2 regions of the Mesorhizobium sp. WSM4307 genome follow, and region 1 is predicted to be linked to the other one. Evidence: predicted binding sites of a transcription regulator. Region 1 holds the regulator's gene; the other holds the start of a gene.

Region 1 (7,783 bases):
GGTGTAGAGCTGGCGCGGGCGGCCGATCTTCTGGCGCGGATCCTCGATCATCTCCTTCCACTGCGCGATCCAGCCGACGGTGCGGGCGACCGCGAACAGCACGGTGAACATCGTGGTGGGGAAGCCCAGGGCCTTCAGCGTGATGCCGGAATAGAAGTCGACATTCGGATAGAGCTTCTTCTCGATGAAATAGGGATCGGTCAGCGCGATCTTTTCCAGTTCCATGGCGATGTCGAGCAGCGGATCGTCCTTGATGCCGAGTTCGCCCAGCACCTCGTGCGCCGTCTTCTGCATGATTTTCGCTCGAGGATCGTAGTTCTTGTAGACGCGGTGGCCAAAGCCCATCAGCCGGAACGGGTCGTCCTTGTCCTTGGCGCGGGCGATGAACTCCGGGATGTGATCAACATGGCCGATCTCGCCCAGCATGTTCAGCGCCGCTTCATTGGCGCCACCATGGGCCGGGCCCCACAGGCATGCAATGCCGGCGGCGATGCAGGCGAACGGGTTGGCGCCCGAAGAGCCGGCGAGGCGAACCGTCGAGGTCGAGGCATTCTGCTCGTGATCGGCGTGCAGGATGAATATGCGCTCCATGGCGCGCGCCAGCACCGGGTTGATCTTGTACTCCTCGCACGGCACGGCAAAGCACATATGCAGGAAGTTTGCCGCGAAACCGAGATCGTTCTTCGGGTAAATGAAGGGCTGGCCGATGTGATACTTGTAGGCCATGGCCGCGATCGTCGGCATCTTGGCGATCAGACGCATCGACGCCACCATGCGCTGGTATGGGTCCGAGATGTCGGTGGAGTCGTGATAGAAGGCCGACAGCGCGCCGACCACGCCGCACATGACGGCCATCGGGTGAGCGTCGCGGCGGAAGCCGGTGAAGAAGCGCGACATCTGCTCGTGCACCATGGTGTGGCGCGTCACGCGGTAGTCGAAATCGTCCTTCTGCGCCTTTGTCGGCAGTTCACCGTAGAGCAGGAGGTAGCAGACTTCGAGGAAGTCACCGTGTTCGGCCAGCTGGTCGATCGGATAGCCGCGGTGCAGGAGAATACCGGCATCGCCGTCGATGAAGGTGATCTCGGACTCACAACTTGCCGTCGAAGTGAAGCCGGGGTCGTAGGTGAAGGCGCCGGTCGTGCTGTAGAGCGAGGCGATGTCGATGACGTCGGGTCCGACGGAGCCGCTTCGCACCTTGAATTCATGGGTCTTGCCGGCGAATTGAAGCGTTGCGATAGCCTCTTGGTTCGCGCCGCCCACATCCAGTTTTTTCGCAGCTTCGGTCATTGCAAACTCCTTGTTGTTTCCTCATGCCGGCAAAGGCAAATTCTGCAGAGCGACACGTCGAAATCACCGCAATGCGCGTATTCGCCACCGCATTTTAGGAGGTGCGTGCCAGATTGGGCCAAGGCCTAATGTTGCACTGCGAAACGCCCCTTTCAATGCCAATCTTCTTGGGCCAGTTCGCTCCTAATCGATTTGATCCGCTATGCGCGCCAGGCTTTCCTCGCGCCCAAGCACGGCAAGCACGTCGAACACGCCGGGCGAGGTGCTTTTGCCGGTCAGCGCGGCCCGCAACGGTTGGGCCACGGCGCCAAGCTTGTGGCCACCGGCCAGCGCATAGTCGCGGATCGCGGCTTCCGCCGCGGCCGCCGTCCAGTCGCTCGACAGCCCATTCAAAGCTTCGTGAGCGCCGCGCAGGATTTTGCGGGCACCGTCATTGAGCAGGAGGGCCGCCTTCTCGTCGACCGGCAGCGGGCGCGTAGCGAACAGATAGGCCGCGCCATCGACGAGTTCGACCAGCGTCTTGGCGCGCTCCTTCAGGCCCGGAAGCGCCGCCAGCAACTGCGCCTTGTTGTGTTCGTTGAGGCGCGCGGCCATCGCCGGGCCGCCCTCGAGATAGGGCAGGGTGGCGATGAAGATGTCCAACAGCTCCGCGTCGGCCATGCGCCGCATATGCGCGCCGTTGATGGCTTCCAGCTTGGCGAAATCGAAGCGGGCAGCGCCCTTGTTGACGTCGCCGATATCGAACCAGGAGATCATGTCCTTGATCGACATGATCTCGTCATCGCCATGACTCCAGCCCAGTCGCGCCAGATAGTTGAGCAGTGCCTCCGGCAGGTAGCCCATGGCCCGATAGGCTTCGACGCCGAGCGCGCCATGGCGCTTCGACAGCTTGGCGCCATCGGCGCCATGGATCAGCGGGATGTGCGACATAGACGGCACGTCCCAGCCCATGGCGTTGTAGATCACGGTCTGGCGGGCGGCATTGGTCAGGTGGTCGTCGCCGCGGATGATGTGCGTGACACCCATGTCATGATCGTCGACGACGACGGCATGCATATAGGTCGGGTTGCCGTCCGAACGCAGGATGATGAAGTCGTCGAGATCCTTGTTGGGGAAGCGCACCTCGCCCTGGACGCGGTCATGGACGATCGTCTCGCCTTCGGTCGGCGCCTTGATGCGGATGGCGCCCTTGACGCCCGCAGGCGCCTCCGAGGGGCTGCGGTCGCGCCACTGGCCGTTGTAGCGCGGCGGCAGGCCCTTGGCCCGTGCTGCCTCGCGCATGGCTTCGAGCTCGGCCGGCGTTTCGTAGCTGTAATAGGCCTTGCCCATGCGAACGAGTTCTTCGGCGACCTCGCGGTGGCGCGGCGCGCGCTCGAATTGCGAGACCGCGTCGCCGTCCCAGGTCAAGCCGAGCCAGGTGAGGCCGTCGAGGATGGCGGCCGTCGCGGCGGCGGTCGAACGCTCGCGATCGGTGTCCTCGATGCGCAGCAGCATCGTGCCGCCGGTGTGTTTGGCATAGAGCCAGTTGAACAGCGCCGTGCGCGCGCCGCCGATGTGCAGATAGCCGGTGGGCGAGGGGGCAAAACGGGTGACGACCTTGTCGGACATGAAACTCTCGGAAACCATCTGAAGCGGGGTGCGGCTGCGCGGACTTTCGCGCGTCGCGCGTTCATGTAGCATAGGGCGTCAGCGGTGCAAGGGGCAGACCCGATGGCTGGACGAGGCCGGGGCTCGGAACAGGGCGAGGACGCTGGTGTTGGCGTCAGCGAACGGTCCCTGTTTGCGATTCCGCCGCCAGTCTCGCAGCCGCTATCGCCTCTGGTGCCGGGCTCCGATCGTCAACCGCCGCAGGCGGATATGCCGGCGACACTTCCGCCGCCTGCTTCAGGCCGGATTGTGCGTGTCCGGCGGCGACTCGCCCGGGTTTCCTGGCCTCGCCTGCGCCATGGTGCGGCGACGGCAGCGGAGCTCGAGCTTGACCGGGGCATCGCCTTCCTGCTGGTGCCGGTTTGTCTGGCCGCTGGAGCGATCGGCTATTATTCGCTCGCGGCGGAGCCTGATTTTGCAAAGCCTGTCGCGGTCGTCGTGCTGATGGCGGTCTGTGCGCTTGTTTCGCGCTCCTGGCCGAAAACCCATCTGGGCTTCATGGCGGCATTGTTGTGCGCGCTTGGCCTGCTTGTCGCCAAGGTCGAGACATGGCGGGCGGGCACCCAGATGCTGGGTTCGGAAATCTCGACGCAAGTGACCGGCCGCGTCGTTTCGCTCGACCGGATGGAGACCGGCCGCATCCGGCTGACCATCGACGTGACGTCGACCGCACGGCCGAAACTGCGTTATGCGCCGGAAAGGGTCAGGCTTTCGGCGCGAGATATCCCGGCGGAAATGACCGCCGGCTCCATGGTCACCGGCTACGCTAAACTGTTGCCGCCGACCGGCCCGGTGCGGCCGGACAGCTACGATTTCTCCTTCGACAGCTATTTCGCCGGTATTGGCGGCAGCGGCTTCTTTCTCGGCAATCCAAAGCTTGTCTCAGCCACGGACGACGAGGTGCCGCTCACGGCCCGCCTTTTCTCCGGGATAGAAAATGCTCGTGAAGCCATTGCCGACCACATCAGGGCCAGGGTTGGCGGTGCCGAGGGTGAGATCGCGGCGGCGCTGATCGTCGGTGTGCGGGCCGGCATTCCCGATGAAATCAACGAGGCGATGCGGCGCACCGGCATCTATCACATCATCTCCATTTCCGGGCTGCATATGGCGCTGGTCGCCGGCACCATTATGGGGCTGCTGCGCGGTGCCTTTGCGCTGTTTCCGGACTTTTCCGCGCGTCGGCCGGTGAAGAAATATGCGGCCGCCGCCGCACTGTTCTCGATCGCCGCCTATCTCGTCATTTCCGGTGTCGTCGTTGCCGCCGAACGCAGCTTCATCATGCTGGCGGTGATGCTTGTTGCCGTCCTGTTCGATCGCGCGGCACTGACCATGCGCAACCTCGCCATCTCGGCGATCGCCGTCATTGTGGTGTCGCCGCATGAGGTCGTCGGCCCAAGCTTCCAGATGTCGTTCGCTGCGACCGCCGCGCTGGTCGGCGCCTATGCCGGCTGGGCGGATCACCATGCGGGAAAAGCAAGACCGCCACCGCCAAAGCGAACTCTGCCGGGTTTTCTCACGCGAAAATTCCTGCTGGCGACGGGCGGGCTGGCGATGACCTCCATCATCGCCGGCTGCGCCACGGCGCTGTTTGCCATCTGGCATTTCCAGCGTGTGTCGCCGCTCAGCCTGTTCGCCAATCTGGCCGTCATGCCGATCGTGTCACTGATAGTCATGCCTTTCGCTGTTCTCAGTTCTCTTGCGATGCCCTTTGGTGCCGACGGCCCCTTCCTTTACGTGATGGGCAAGGGCCTGACCGCAATGATCGCCATATCGGCGTGGATATCGGAACGCTCCCCGGTCGATGCGGTCGGGCTGATTTCGCAGCGATCCGTGCTGCTGGTGACCATCGCCCTGGTCATCGCGACGATGGCGACGACCTGGCTGCGGCTCGCGGCAGTGCCATTCGCGCTTGCCGGCCTGCTGACAGTATCGGATACGCGCACCCCGGATGTGCTGATTTCCGAAGATGCGCGGTTGGTGGCGCTGCCGATCGGCGGTGGAGAACTCGCGGTCAGCCGGGCTCGCCCGAACGAGTTCACCGTCGACAATTGGAAACGCGCGCTGGTGTCCGAAACCATCGTCGTGCCGGAGATGTTCGACAGGGCGGACGGGCAATTCGACATTGCCGATGCCGTCAATCTGCCGCCGGGAGCACCGTTCTACTGCACGGATGGCGTCTGTCTTGCACGGCACCCGTCGGGTGCGATCATCGCGCATGTCGAAGACCGCAAGGATACCTGGAAAGCCTGCGGTTTCGCCGACCTGATCGTCGTCAATGACGCGACGGGCTATGATGCCTGCCACAATCCGCTGGTTCTTGTCGTCACCAAACGGCAACTTGCCCGCAAAGGCAGTGCCGCCGTGTTCTTCGACCGCCAATCGGCAACTGGCCCGCCAACCGTCAGCTTCGCGGTGGACGGGCCGTATCGGCCTTGGCACGAGCAGCGAAAATTTTCGCGTGAGGCGAGGGGGCTGGCGCCCTATCAAAAACCCGAAAAGACGGCCGCTCCTGCTCAGTAACGCCGGATCAGCCCGACAAGCTTGCCCTGCACCTTGACCCTGTCTGGCCCGAAAATGCGCGTCTCGTAGGCCGGGTTGGCGGCTTCAAGGGCGATCGAGGCGCCCTTGCGGCGGAACCGTTTCAGGGTTGCTTCCTCCTCGTCGACCAGCGCCACGACGATCTCGCCCGGGCTCGCCGTGTCGGCGTTGCGGATGATGACCGTGTCGCCGTCGAAGATGCCGGCGTCGATCATCGAGTCGCCCTTGACCTCCAGCGCATAGTGCTCGCCACCCATGATCATGTCCGGCGGCACCGAGATCGAATGCGTCTGGTGCTGGATGGCATCGATCGGCACACCGGCGGCGATGCGGCCCATCACTGGGATCGACACGGCGGAAACCGCATCGTCATCATTGCCGGCCGCAGGCAAACGCGACTGCGCCGGTTTGATCTGGCGGCCAAGACCGCCCTGGCCGAGGCTGCCCTGGATGACGCTTGGCGAGAATTTCTTTGCCGCGTTAAGGCCGGGCGCGATCGAATCCGGCAGCCGCAGCACTTCCAGTGCCCGCGCCCGGTTGGGCAGCCGGCGGATGAAGCCGCGTTCCTCCAGTGCCGTGATCAGGCGATGGATGCCCGACTTGGAGGCGAGATCGAGCGCTTCCTTCATTTCGTCGAAGGACGGCGGAATGCCGCTTTCCTTGAGCCGTTCATGAATGAACATCAGCAGTTCATGTTGCTTGCGTGTCAGCATGGCGGCCCCCGAGGCGTTGAACGACGGATTTGAATCAGAATCGAAAAACAAACCCAGAACAAACACTATCTGTTCCAGTTGTGTTCCGCAACTGTTTAAAGTTTAATGAATTTGTTAACGCGTCTGAAATTTTTTGACCGGGGCAGAGGGTCGCGATCAATGATTTCCCTGCCGGTACGCGCATTGAAATCGTTTCGGTTAATGGTCTGTGGCCTAGCCCTGAACGCGGTTTGGCATCAGGTGTTTGGGAGGCGTCTGCGGGGCGGATTTGAGCGGCGTATCGATCCATTCCGGCAGAACGAAACGAAACCAAAACGCCAACGATCGTGAGTTCAGGCCGGCACGGCCACGTGGATCCGGACGCCGCGGAAGCATCATCCGGAAACCGCTTTCAGGCTGCCGGCGCGCGCGGTGTAAGTGTTGGCGCCGTTGTCTTCGCTGTGGACATAGACATGCAGCGTGTAGCCGATATGCGCCGTCATCAGCGCCTTTGCCCGCTCTACATCCCGATCGAGCGCCGCTTCCATGATCGCGGTGTGATGCTCGATGGCGATCGCCTCGCGCAGCGCGTCCATTGCCTCGCCATAGCCGTCCTTCAGGCCGGCCGCCGCTCGCAAAGTCGGCGCCAGGCCGAGAAACCGATGATGCCGGCGCAGCTGATCGGCGATCGTCGAGCGGAAGCGCAACAGCCAGTTTGACGTCGCCGCGCTCAGCAGCGCCGCATGGAAGGCCTCGTGGCTCTCGTCCCATTTGTCGACGGCGGCATCGGAAGGGTCATCGACCGCGGTCTTGCAGCGGGAGAGCCGGTAATGAGCGGTAACGACCGCGTCCTCCCATTCCCTGCCGCCGTTCGCGATCGATTCCAGGAACAGCGGCATTTCGACAACCATCCTGGCGCGCGCCAGGTCCTCGAGCTCGGCGCGTGACACGGGAGCGACGGCAAAGCCGCGATTGCTGATGGCGGTGACCAGGCGTTCGGCTTCAAGTCGAGACAAGGCTTCACGCAGCGGCGTCCAGCCGACGCCGTATGTGCCGCGCAGCGCGCTCAGCTTGAGCGGCGCCCCCGGCATGAGGCGAGTGGTCAGGATATCGCGCCGCAGCAGCTGATAGGCCGCCTCGGTCTTCGTGGAATTGTTCTGATCCTGCATCGCGATCCGTCCATCATCGGCTTATGAAAATTATATATGAAGGGGGAGTATGGCAAGAATTATATATAATGTTTGACACGCGGCGAGGGACTGACCATGATCGCCGCAGTTGCCGTCCTTGAGAGCGGCGCTGATCAAATCTGGGAGGAAATGATGTTGAAGTCGAAATCCGCTTGGCTGTCGGGATTGGCCCTGGCAGCCGCATTGATGGTCAGCGCCGGCAGCGCCGCGGCCGATCAGATACGCATCGGCATCGCCAATTTCGGTGAGCATCCGCAGCTCAATGCCGCCATAGCGGGCTTCAAGAAGGCACTGACGGACAAAGGCTTTGTCGAGGGCAAGGACGTCGTCTACACCGAAAGCCACACCAATTTCGATGCATCTCTGGTGCCGCAGATGATCGCCAAGCTGCAGGCGGAGCAGCCCAAGCTGATCTATACCATCACCACG
Region 2 (7,783 bases), on a different contig from region 1:
TACGTCGGATGCGCGTTTCATCAAGGATTACTGCCCGGTGGTCGAGTTCGGTCTGGTCGGCAAGACCATGCATATGGTCGACGAGCGCGTCGCCCTTGCCGATCTCGAAACGCTGACGCGGATCTACCAGCGCTTCATCGAAGACTGGTTCGGACAGGGCTGAGCAGCATGCTTTCGGCGGATGAAACCCAAGCTTCGTTGACCGGTGCCTGGCGGCTTATGCTCGGCAAGGCCGACGGCCTGCGCCTGCTCGACCTGTCGGCCGACGGTTTCTGGAATTCCTTCTTCGCCATCGTCGTTGCCGCGCCGGCGCTGATCGTGGGCTGGGTCGGCATCGCCAACGAGATCGGCGATCCCAACGCCTTCGTGGGCCGTTTCGGCATGCTGGTGCGCCTGGCGACGGTCGACATCGGCTCCTGGGTGCTGCCGCTGGTCGTGCTTGCCCTGGTCGCGCCGCGCGCCGGCATTGGCGGGCGCTTCGTCCACTATGTCGTCGCCAGCAACTGGGCCTCGGCCATCACTGCCTGGCTCATGCTGCCCTCGGCGCTGATCAGGCTTTTCCTGTCGTCGGCAAGCCAGGTCTCGAGCCTTGTGTCGCTGCTGCTGTTCGCCTTGTCGATGGCGCTGACCTGGCGCATGACCAATGCCACGATCGGCAAGGGCGCGGCGGTCGGCACCGCCGTTTTCGTTGGCATGTTCATCGCTTCGCTGCTGGTGTTGTTCGGGCTGCAGATGCTGCTTGGCATCACCGTGCCGGACGATATCGGGGCCCAGAGCCTTTCCGGACCGTTTCCGGGGTTGGAGCCTGCCGGGCTCTGAATAGGGCCTACCGGTTCTTTTCGGAATAGAGCCTTCGGACTCTATTCCGGACAGAGCTTCTGCACTCTGTTCAGGGATAATCGACGCCAATGAGAAAAAGCCCGTCGGGCGGCGCCACCTGGCCGCAGGCGGCGCGGTCGCGCGCTTCGAGCGCTGCCTTGAGGTCGGCCTCGGTCCAGCCGCCATCGCCGACGCGCTTGAGCGAGCCGACCATGGAGCGCACCTGGTTGTGCAGGAAGGAACGGGCCGAGGCTCTCACCTCGATCATGTCGCCAGCCCGGCTCACATCGAGCCGTTCCAGCGTCCGGACCGGGCTGTTGGCCTGGCACTGGGTCGAACGGAAGGTGGTGAAGTCATGCCGGCCGAGCAGGATTTTTGCTGCCTCGTGCATGGCGCCGGCGTCGAGCCGCTTCGGCACCCACCACACCTTGCCCTTTTCCAGCGCCGCGGGCGCGCGGCGGTTGAGGATGCGGTAGAGATAGTGGCGGCCGGTGGCCGAGAAGCGCGCGTCGAAATCGTCGGGAACGATCGCCGCCTTCAGGATGGCGATATGCGCGCCGGCTGCCTGCAGGTGAGCGTTGACGGCATCGCGCACCTTGTCTTCAGGCCATGGCTTGGCCAGGTCGACATGCGCCACCTGGGCGCTCGCATGCACGCCGGCATCGGTGCGGCCGGCGGCGCGCAGCCGCACCGCCTCGCCGCAGAATTTCTCGATCGCCCGCTCGATCGCCTGCTGCACCGAAGGCTGGTCGGCCTGGTGCTGCCAGCCGGCAAACAGGTTGCCGTCATATTCGATGTCGAGGCGAAAACGCGGCATGCCGGCAGCTTATACGCTTTCGCCTACGCGGCGAGAGCGGTGAAGGCGGAAGCGTAGACCAGTCTGCCGGCCTCCGGAGCGTCGCCCCAGGCCAGCGCCTGCAGCGCCTCGCCCTGGTATTCGCTCTCGAACTTCTCGGCCCGCGCATGGCTGTAGCCGAAACGGCCGTAATAGGCCGGGTCGCCAAGCACCACGGCCAGAGTCTCGCCGGCATCCCTGAGGCGGATATGCGCCTCGCGGATCAGCGCGCCGCCAATGCCGCTGCCGTGAAACGAAGGCTCCACCGCCAGCGGCGCCAGCGCCACGGCCGCGAGGCTCTTGCCGCCATTCTGGACGAACAGCCGGGAAAACAGGATATGGCCGACCACCTGGCCGTCTTCTTCCGCCACCAGTTCGACGACGGCGTCGCCGCCGGTCACCAGCGCGTCGACCAGCCCGGCCTCCGCCTGCTGGCCGAAGGCGTGTTCCTCGACGAGGCGAATAGCCTCGCGATCCCGCGGCGTTGCCGCGCGTATCGACATCATGCTCATGAGAACTTCATTCCTTTTACGATCTTGGCTCCGCGCAAGAATTCCGACGCGGCGGCGGGCTTTCCGCCCGCGCGTTGAACTTCGACCAGCCTGATCGCGCCTGCACCGCAGGCGACCGTCAGCCGGTCATCGAGAATTCCTCCCGACTCGCCCAAACCTTCCGAAAGCGACAGGCCTTCGGACAGCGTCGAGCGAAGCAGTTTCAGCCGTTCCATGCGGCCGCCAATGTCAATTTCGGACCAGGCGCCGGGAAAGGGCGACAGGCCGCGAAGATGGTTGTGGACCTCGGCCGCAGGCCGCGTCCAGTCCACCCGCGTCTCGGATTTATCGATTTTTCTGGCGTAAGTCACCCCTTCCGCCGCTTGCGCGGTAAATGTCAGGGTGTTCCCCTCCAGCCGCGCCAGCGCTTCCACCATCAGGGCAGCACCGACGCGCATCAACCGATCATGCAGATCGCCGGCTGTCATATCGGGTTCGATGGTGCATTTTTCAAGCAATCCCACCGGTCCGGTGTCCAGCCCCTCTTCCATGCGCATTACCATCATGCCGCTTTCCAGGTCACCAGCCATGATGGCGCGCTGGATGGGGGCGGCACCGCGCCAGCGCGGCAAAAGCGATGCATGGCCGTTGATGCAGCCAAGCCGGGGCGCGTCAAGAATCGCCTTCGGCAGCAGCAAACCATAGGCGACGACCACGGCGATATCGGTCCGCAGGGCGCTGAAAGCCGCCTGCTCGGCGTCGCCCTTGAGGGATATCGGCGTGCGCACCTCGATGCCCAGCCGTTCGGCCTCGCGCTGCACCGGCGACGGCGTCAGCTCCAGCCCGCGCCGGCCGCCGGCGCGCGGCGGCTGCGTGTAGACGGCGGAAATCTCATGTCCGGCCTCGGCGATCGCGCGCAGCGTCGGCACCGAAAACTCCGGCGTGCCCATGAAGATGACGCGCAGGGGCATGTTCCCCTATCCCACCAGCTTGCCCGGCGCCTTGTCCTTGGCGAGCTTCTTGAATTTCTTCACCACCATGTCGCGCTTCAGCTTGGAGATATGGTCGATGAACAGCACGCCGTTGAGATGGTCGATCTCGTGCTGCAGGCAGGTCGCCATCAGCTCCTCGGCCTCCATCTCCTGCAGTTTGCCGTCGCGGTCGAGATATTTCACGCGAACGGAAGCCGGGCGTTCCACCTCGGCGTAATAGTCGGGAATCGACAGGCAGCCTTCCTCGTAGACCGAGCGCTGATCGGCGCTTTCCAGGATCTCCGGGTTGATGAAGACATGCGGCGCCGGCGTTTCGTCTTCCTTGGCGAGATCGATCACCAGCATGCGCAGCGGCTCGCCGATCTGGATTGCCGCCAGCCCGATGCCGGGCGCGTCATACATGGTCGCCAGCATGTCGTCGGCCAGTTTGCGCAAAGGCGCATCGACGCGCTCCACCGGCTTGGAAACCTGGCGCAGGATGGGATCGGGAAGGATGATGAGCGGCTTGATCGGCATGGCGTCCCACGTAAGACGTCCAGCGAAAAGCGTCAACCGGTGGAGCTGAGTATCGTTCACGTTTTGATCTGTGCCAGCCCACCGAATCGGCTATGCTGTCCACATGAATGATCTGAGCACCATCCTTTCGCAGCCCGTCGCACGGCTTGGCGCCTCGACAATCACGCTGGGCCACGCCCTGGCCTTCGGCGCCTTGCTGTTCCTCGGCCTGTTCCTGGCGCTGGTCGTCGCGCTGTGGCGGTCGGCCAAGGCGCGCGCGGTCGCTGCCGCGGAAGCCGCCGACCATGCCCGCGACGCCGAGGCGCGGATGGCCGGCATCTTGCAAAGCCAGGCCGAGATGCAGGGCCGCATGGGCGCCATCGCCGAAGTGTTCGGCGCGCGCCAGGCGGAGCTGACGCAGTCGATCGGCCAGCGCCTCGACGCCATGACCGGCCGCCTCGGCCAGACCATGACCGAGCAGACCAAATCGACGCATGAGAGCCTGGCCAAGCTGCAGGAGCGGCTGGCCATCATCGATGTCGCGCAAGGCAACATCCAGTCGCTCGCCGGCCAGGTCGTGCAGCTGCAGGCGATTCTTTCCAACAAGCAGACGCGCGGTGCCTTCGGCCAGTCGCGCATGGAGGCGATCGTCGCCGACGGCCTGCCGCATGGCGCCTATGAATTCCAGGCGACGCTGTCGAACGGCAGCCGGCCCGACTGCCTGGTGAAGATGCCGAACGGCGCGCCCTCGCTGGCCATCGATGCCAAGTTCCCGCTGGAAGCCTGGAATGCCATCCGCGCGGCCGACGGCGCCGACCTGCAGAAGGTCGCGTCCCAGGCCTTCCGCCGCGACATCGAGATCCATGTCCGCGATATCTCGGAAAAATACCTGATCCAGGGCGAGACGCAGGACACCGCCTTCATGTTCGTGCCGTCGGAATCGGTGTTCGCCGAGATCCACGAGAATTTCGAGGCGATCGTCCACAAGGCGCACCGCGCCCGCGTCGTCATCGTCTCGCCGTCGCTGCTGATGCTGTCGATCCAGGTCATCCAGGCGATCCTCAAGGATGCCCGCATGCGCGAACAGGCGCATCTGATCCAGGGCGAGGTCATCCGGCTGATGGAGGATGTCGCGCGCGTCGACGAGCGCGTGCGCAAGCTGCAGGTGCATTTCGGCCAGTCGGCCAAGGACATCGACGATATCCTGGTCTCGACATCGAAAGTGACCAAGCGCGGCCAGAAGATCGAGGCGCTGGAGTTCGGCGCGCAGGCCGATGGCGATGCCGGCCCGGAGACGCCGTCACGGGCGCCCGCGGCGAAACTCGAGCCCGGTCCGCGCGCTGCCGATTCAAAGACCGGGCAGCTCAGGCTGCGGGTCGTCGAAGGCGACGACTAGAGCAATTCCAGGAAAAGTGTGAAACGGTTTTCCGTCCGGAATTGCGTTAAAACAAAGAGTTAGAGCGGGTTGCCGTTTCCGTGAAACGGTGAACTGCTCTAGCCGGCAATTCCGGCCTAGGCCATGGCCACGATGACGTGCGCCTGGATTTTGGCGGCAACCGCGCCGCTGCCATGTCTGGCCGCAATCGCGGATGCGGCGTAATCCGTTGCGGCGTCCAGTTTCCCGGGATCCCTGGCCTCGATTTCGGTGCGAAGCACCGTTCCCTGGCAATAGGCCACGGCCGGCAGGCGCGGCGAGGGGGCGCGGCTTTGTTCAGCCCTCGTTTCGATCGCCACACCGGAAAAGCCGGCCTCTTCCAGCTCGCCGCGGATCAGCGCCGTATCGTGGTAGCCATGCGGCGTGCGGGCGAGAAAGCGCGGCGGATCGTTCGCAAACATCCTGGCCAGTGCATTGGTCACATCATCGGCGAAGACATTCTCCTCGATGCGATCCCAAACGTTGAACAGGAAATGCCCGCCGGGTTTCAGCACCCGCCTGGCCTCGCGGTAGGCGGATGGGCGGCTGGGAAAGAACATCGCGCCGAACTGGCAGCAAACGAGATCGAAGGCCGCGTCCTCGAACGGAAGCGCCATGGCATCGGCCTGGCGCCATTGGATGCGACCGTCGCGAGCCTGTCGCGAAGCGGCGTAGTCGAGCATCGGCTGGTTGAGGTCGGTCACGACATAGGTTGCGTCAGGGGACAGTTTTGGCGCCAAGGCGCGGGTGACGACCCCGGTGCCCGCGGCGACTTCCAGGACGGCTTTGGGCGAAAAGGACGCTGCCCGCCGTGCAAGGTCCGCGGCGAATGGCTCGAAAATCAACGGCACCATATAGCGGTCGTAGTTTTCCGGGATCGAGCCGGCGAACAGTTTGTCCGTTTCCAACATCGCTATTACCCGCCGCTTGATGGTGAGCGAGGCTAGCACAGAATTGCTTGTCCTGGGGCGGCTTTCGACTGGGAGCGCGGGGCTATTGCTCCTCCACGATGCTCATGCCTTCGAATTCGGGAAGCCAGTGCAGGGCCGACCGGTGCCATTTCTGTTGTGTCGGCACCAGATCCTCGCGTTGCCGCGCGGTGCCCGCCCTGATTCCATAGACCTTCGGGCCGTCGCCAACCGAAGTCGCGAAAAGATGCGAACCGCAGTCGCCACAAAAGGCCTGGGCGCGCTTGGCGCCGCTCGATCCGGTCTTGATATAGAGTTTTGGCGTGCCCCTGGTGATCCGGTAGTGATCCTCGGGCGCGGGAACAGTGACGCGAAAAGCCGTGCCGGTCAGCTGCTGGCAGTCCGTGCAATGGCAGATCGAGGTCTTCGCCGGGTCGACCTCCGCCTCATAGGTGATGGCGCCGCAATGGCACCCGCCGTCGATCTTCATGGTCGTTCCTCCGAAATCCGTCGCCTGATCTTAGCAAGGCAATGCGACGGGGCAACGGTGCAGCGCTGGTCCAGGACTAGTTCGATGCCGTTTCGATCAGCTTGCGCCGCTGCTCCCAGGTGCCCGTGGTCTGCGGCTTGACGAACAGCCGCGTGATCTCCGGCATCTCCTTCTTCAGCCGTGCCTCGATGCGCTCGACACAGGCTTCGATTTCCGGCGCTGCCAGATGGTCCTCGAATTCGATGCTGAGCCCGGCAACGATCTCTTGCGGTCCCATATGGACGGTCAGGACGCCGTTCGCGCGCTGCACCGCCGGATCCTGCTGCACGATCGCCAGCACCTTTTTTTGCACTTCGGGCGACGCCGGTTCGCCGATCAGCAGCCCCTTGCTTTCGCGGGCGAGGAAAATCGCCGTGGCGCCGAGAATGAGCGCGATGCCGATCGAGGCGACGCCGTCGAGTTCCGGCATCTCCAGCAACTCCGCCGCCAATATGCCGGCAAAGGCGACGATCAGGCCGACAAGCGCCGCGCTGTCCTCGAACAGCACGGTATAGACGCTCGGGTCCTTGCTCGACTGCAGGGCCTGCAGCCAACTCTGTTTGCCTTTCTCTCGGCGGAATTCCTTCAGCGCCACCAGCCAGGTGCTGCCCTCGAACAGGAAGGACAAGCCGAGAACGACATAGTTCACCTTGACGTTGGCGACAGGCTCCGGCGCCATGATGTGGATGATGCCCTCGTAGAACGACACGCCGGCGCCCAGCGCGAAGACCAGGAGGGCAACGATGAAGCTCCAGAAAAAGAGTTCGCGGCCATGCCCAAGCGGATGCGTGCGGTCGGCCGGGCGCGCGGCACGGTGCATGCCGTAGAGCAGCAGGCCGCCATTGCCGGTATCGACCAGCGAATGCACACCTTCCGACAGCATCGCCGAGCTGCCGGTGAAGAAGGCGGCGGCGAATTTGGTCAGCGCGATCGCCAGATTGCCGGCAAGCGCCGCATAGATGACCATTTTGGAGCCGCCGTGACCGGCCATGCGGTTTGGTCCTCGTTCAACGTGCCCCAGTCTAACGGCCGGACGGCCGCAGCTCCACCATAACGCGCCAACTGCCGGGTCGTTCAAGACGCGATTTGTTTGGGACCGGCCGGCGGGAGACCGCGACTATTCGACGATCTCGTCGGTCCACACCTTGAAGCCGGCCAGTGTCCCCGGTCCGAAAATATGGGTTAGCGGCACATCCGCGGCGTCGCGCCCGGAAGCGATCAGGATACGGCCGATGCGCGGCGCATTGTTGCGCGGGTCGAAGACATGCCAGCGGCCGCCGAGATAGACTTCCATCCAGGC

The links. Region 1 encodes LexA, which represses DNA repair genes until DNA is damaged. Its sites were predicted from a motif close to TGTTCNNNNTGTGTTCNG; they were not measured.
Region 2: a site for LexA is predicted at 3,707-3,724, ahead of FJV83_RS16480 (DNA recombination protein RmuC). Genes of this name have one in related genera too.

What each region holds. Positions count from the first base shown of each region.
Region 1 is NZ_VFTB01000019.1:38,840-46,622, reverse strand. It holds gene gltA (citrate synthase) at 1-1,287, opposite strand, end outside; gene gltX (glutamate--tRNA ligase) at 1,471-2,895, opposite strand; gene FJV83_RS33400 (ComEC/Rec2 family competence protein) at 2,998-5,454, shown strand; gene lexA (transcriptional repressor LexA) at 5,448-6,185, opposite strand; gene FJV83_RS33390 (GntR family transcriptional regulator) at 6,560-7,333, opposite strand; gene FJV83_RS33385 (ABC transporter substrate-binding protein) at 7,487-7,783, shown strand, end outside.
Region 2 is NZ_VFTB01000006.1:244,256-252,038, forward strand. It holds gene dapE (succinyl-diaminopimelate desuccinylase) at 1-163, shown strand, start outside; gene FJV83_RS16455 (transporter) at 169-819, shown strand; gene truA (tRNA pseudouridine(38-40) synthase TruA) at 890-1,636, opposite strand; gene FJV83_RS16465 (N-acetyltransferase) at 1,660-2,166, opposite strand; gene fmt (methionyl-tRNA formyltransferase) at 2,163-3,110, opposite strand; gene def (peptide deformylase) at 3,123-3,653, opposite strand; gene FJV83_RS16480 (DNA recombination protein RmuC) at 3,757-5,028, shown strand; gene FJV83_RS16485 (class I SAM-dependent methyltransferase) at 5,145-5,957, opposite strand; gene FJV83_RS16490 (GFA family protein) at 6,040-6,444, opposite strand; gene FJV83_RS16495 (cation diffusion facilitator family transporter) at 6,521-7,474, opposite strand; gene FJV83_RS16500 (transglutaminase family protein) at 7,601-7,783, opposite strand, start outside.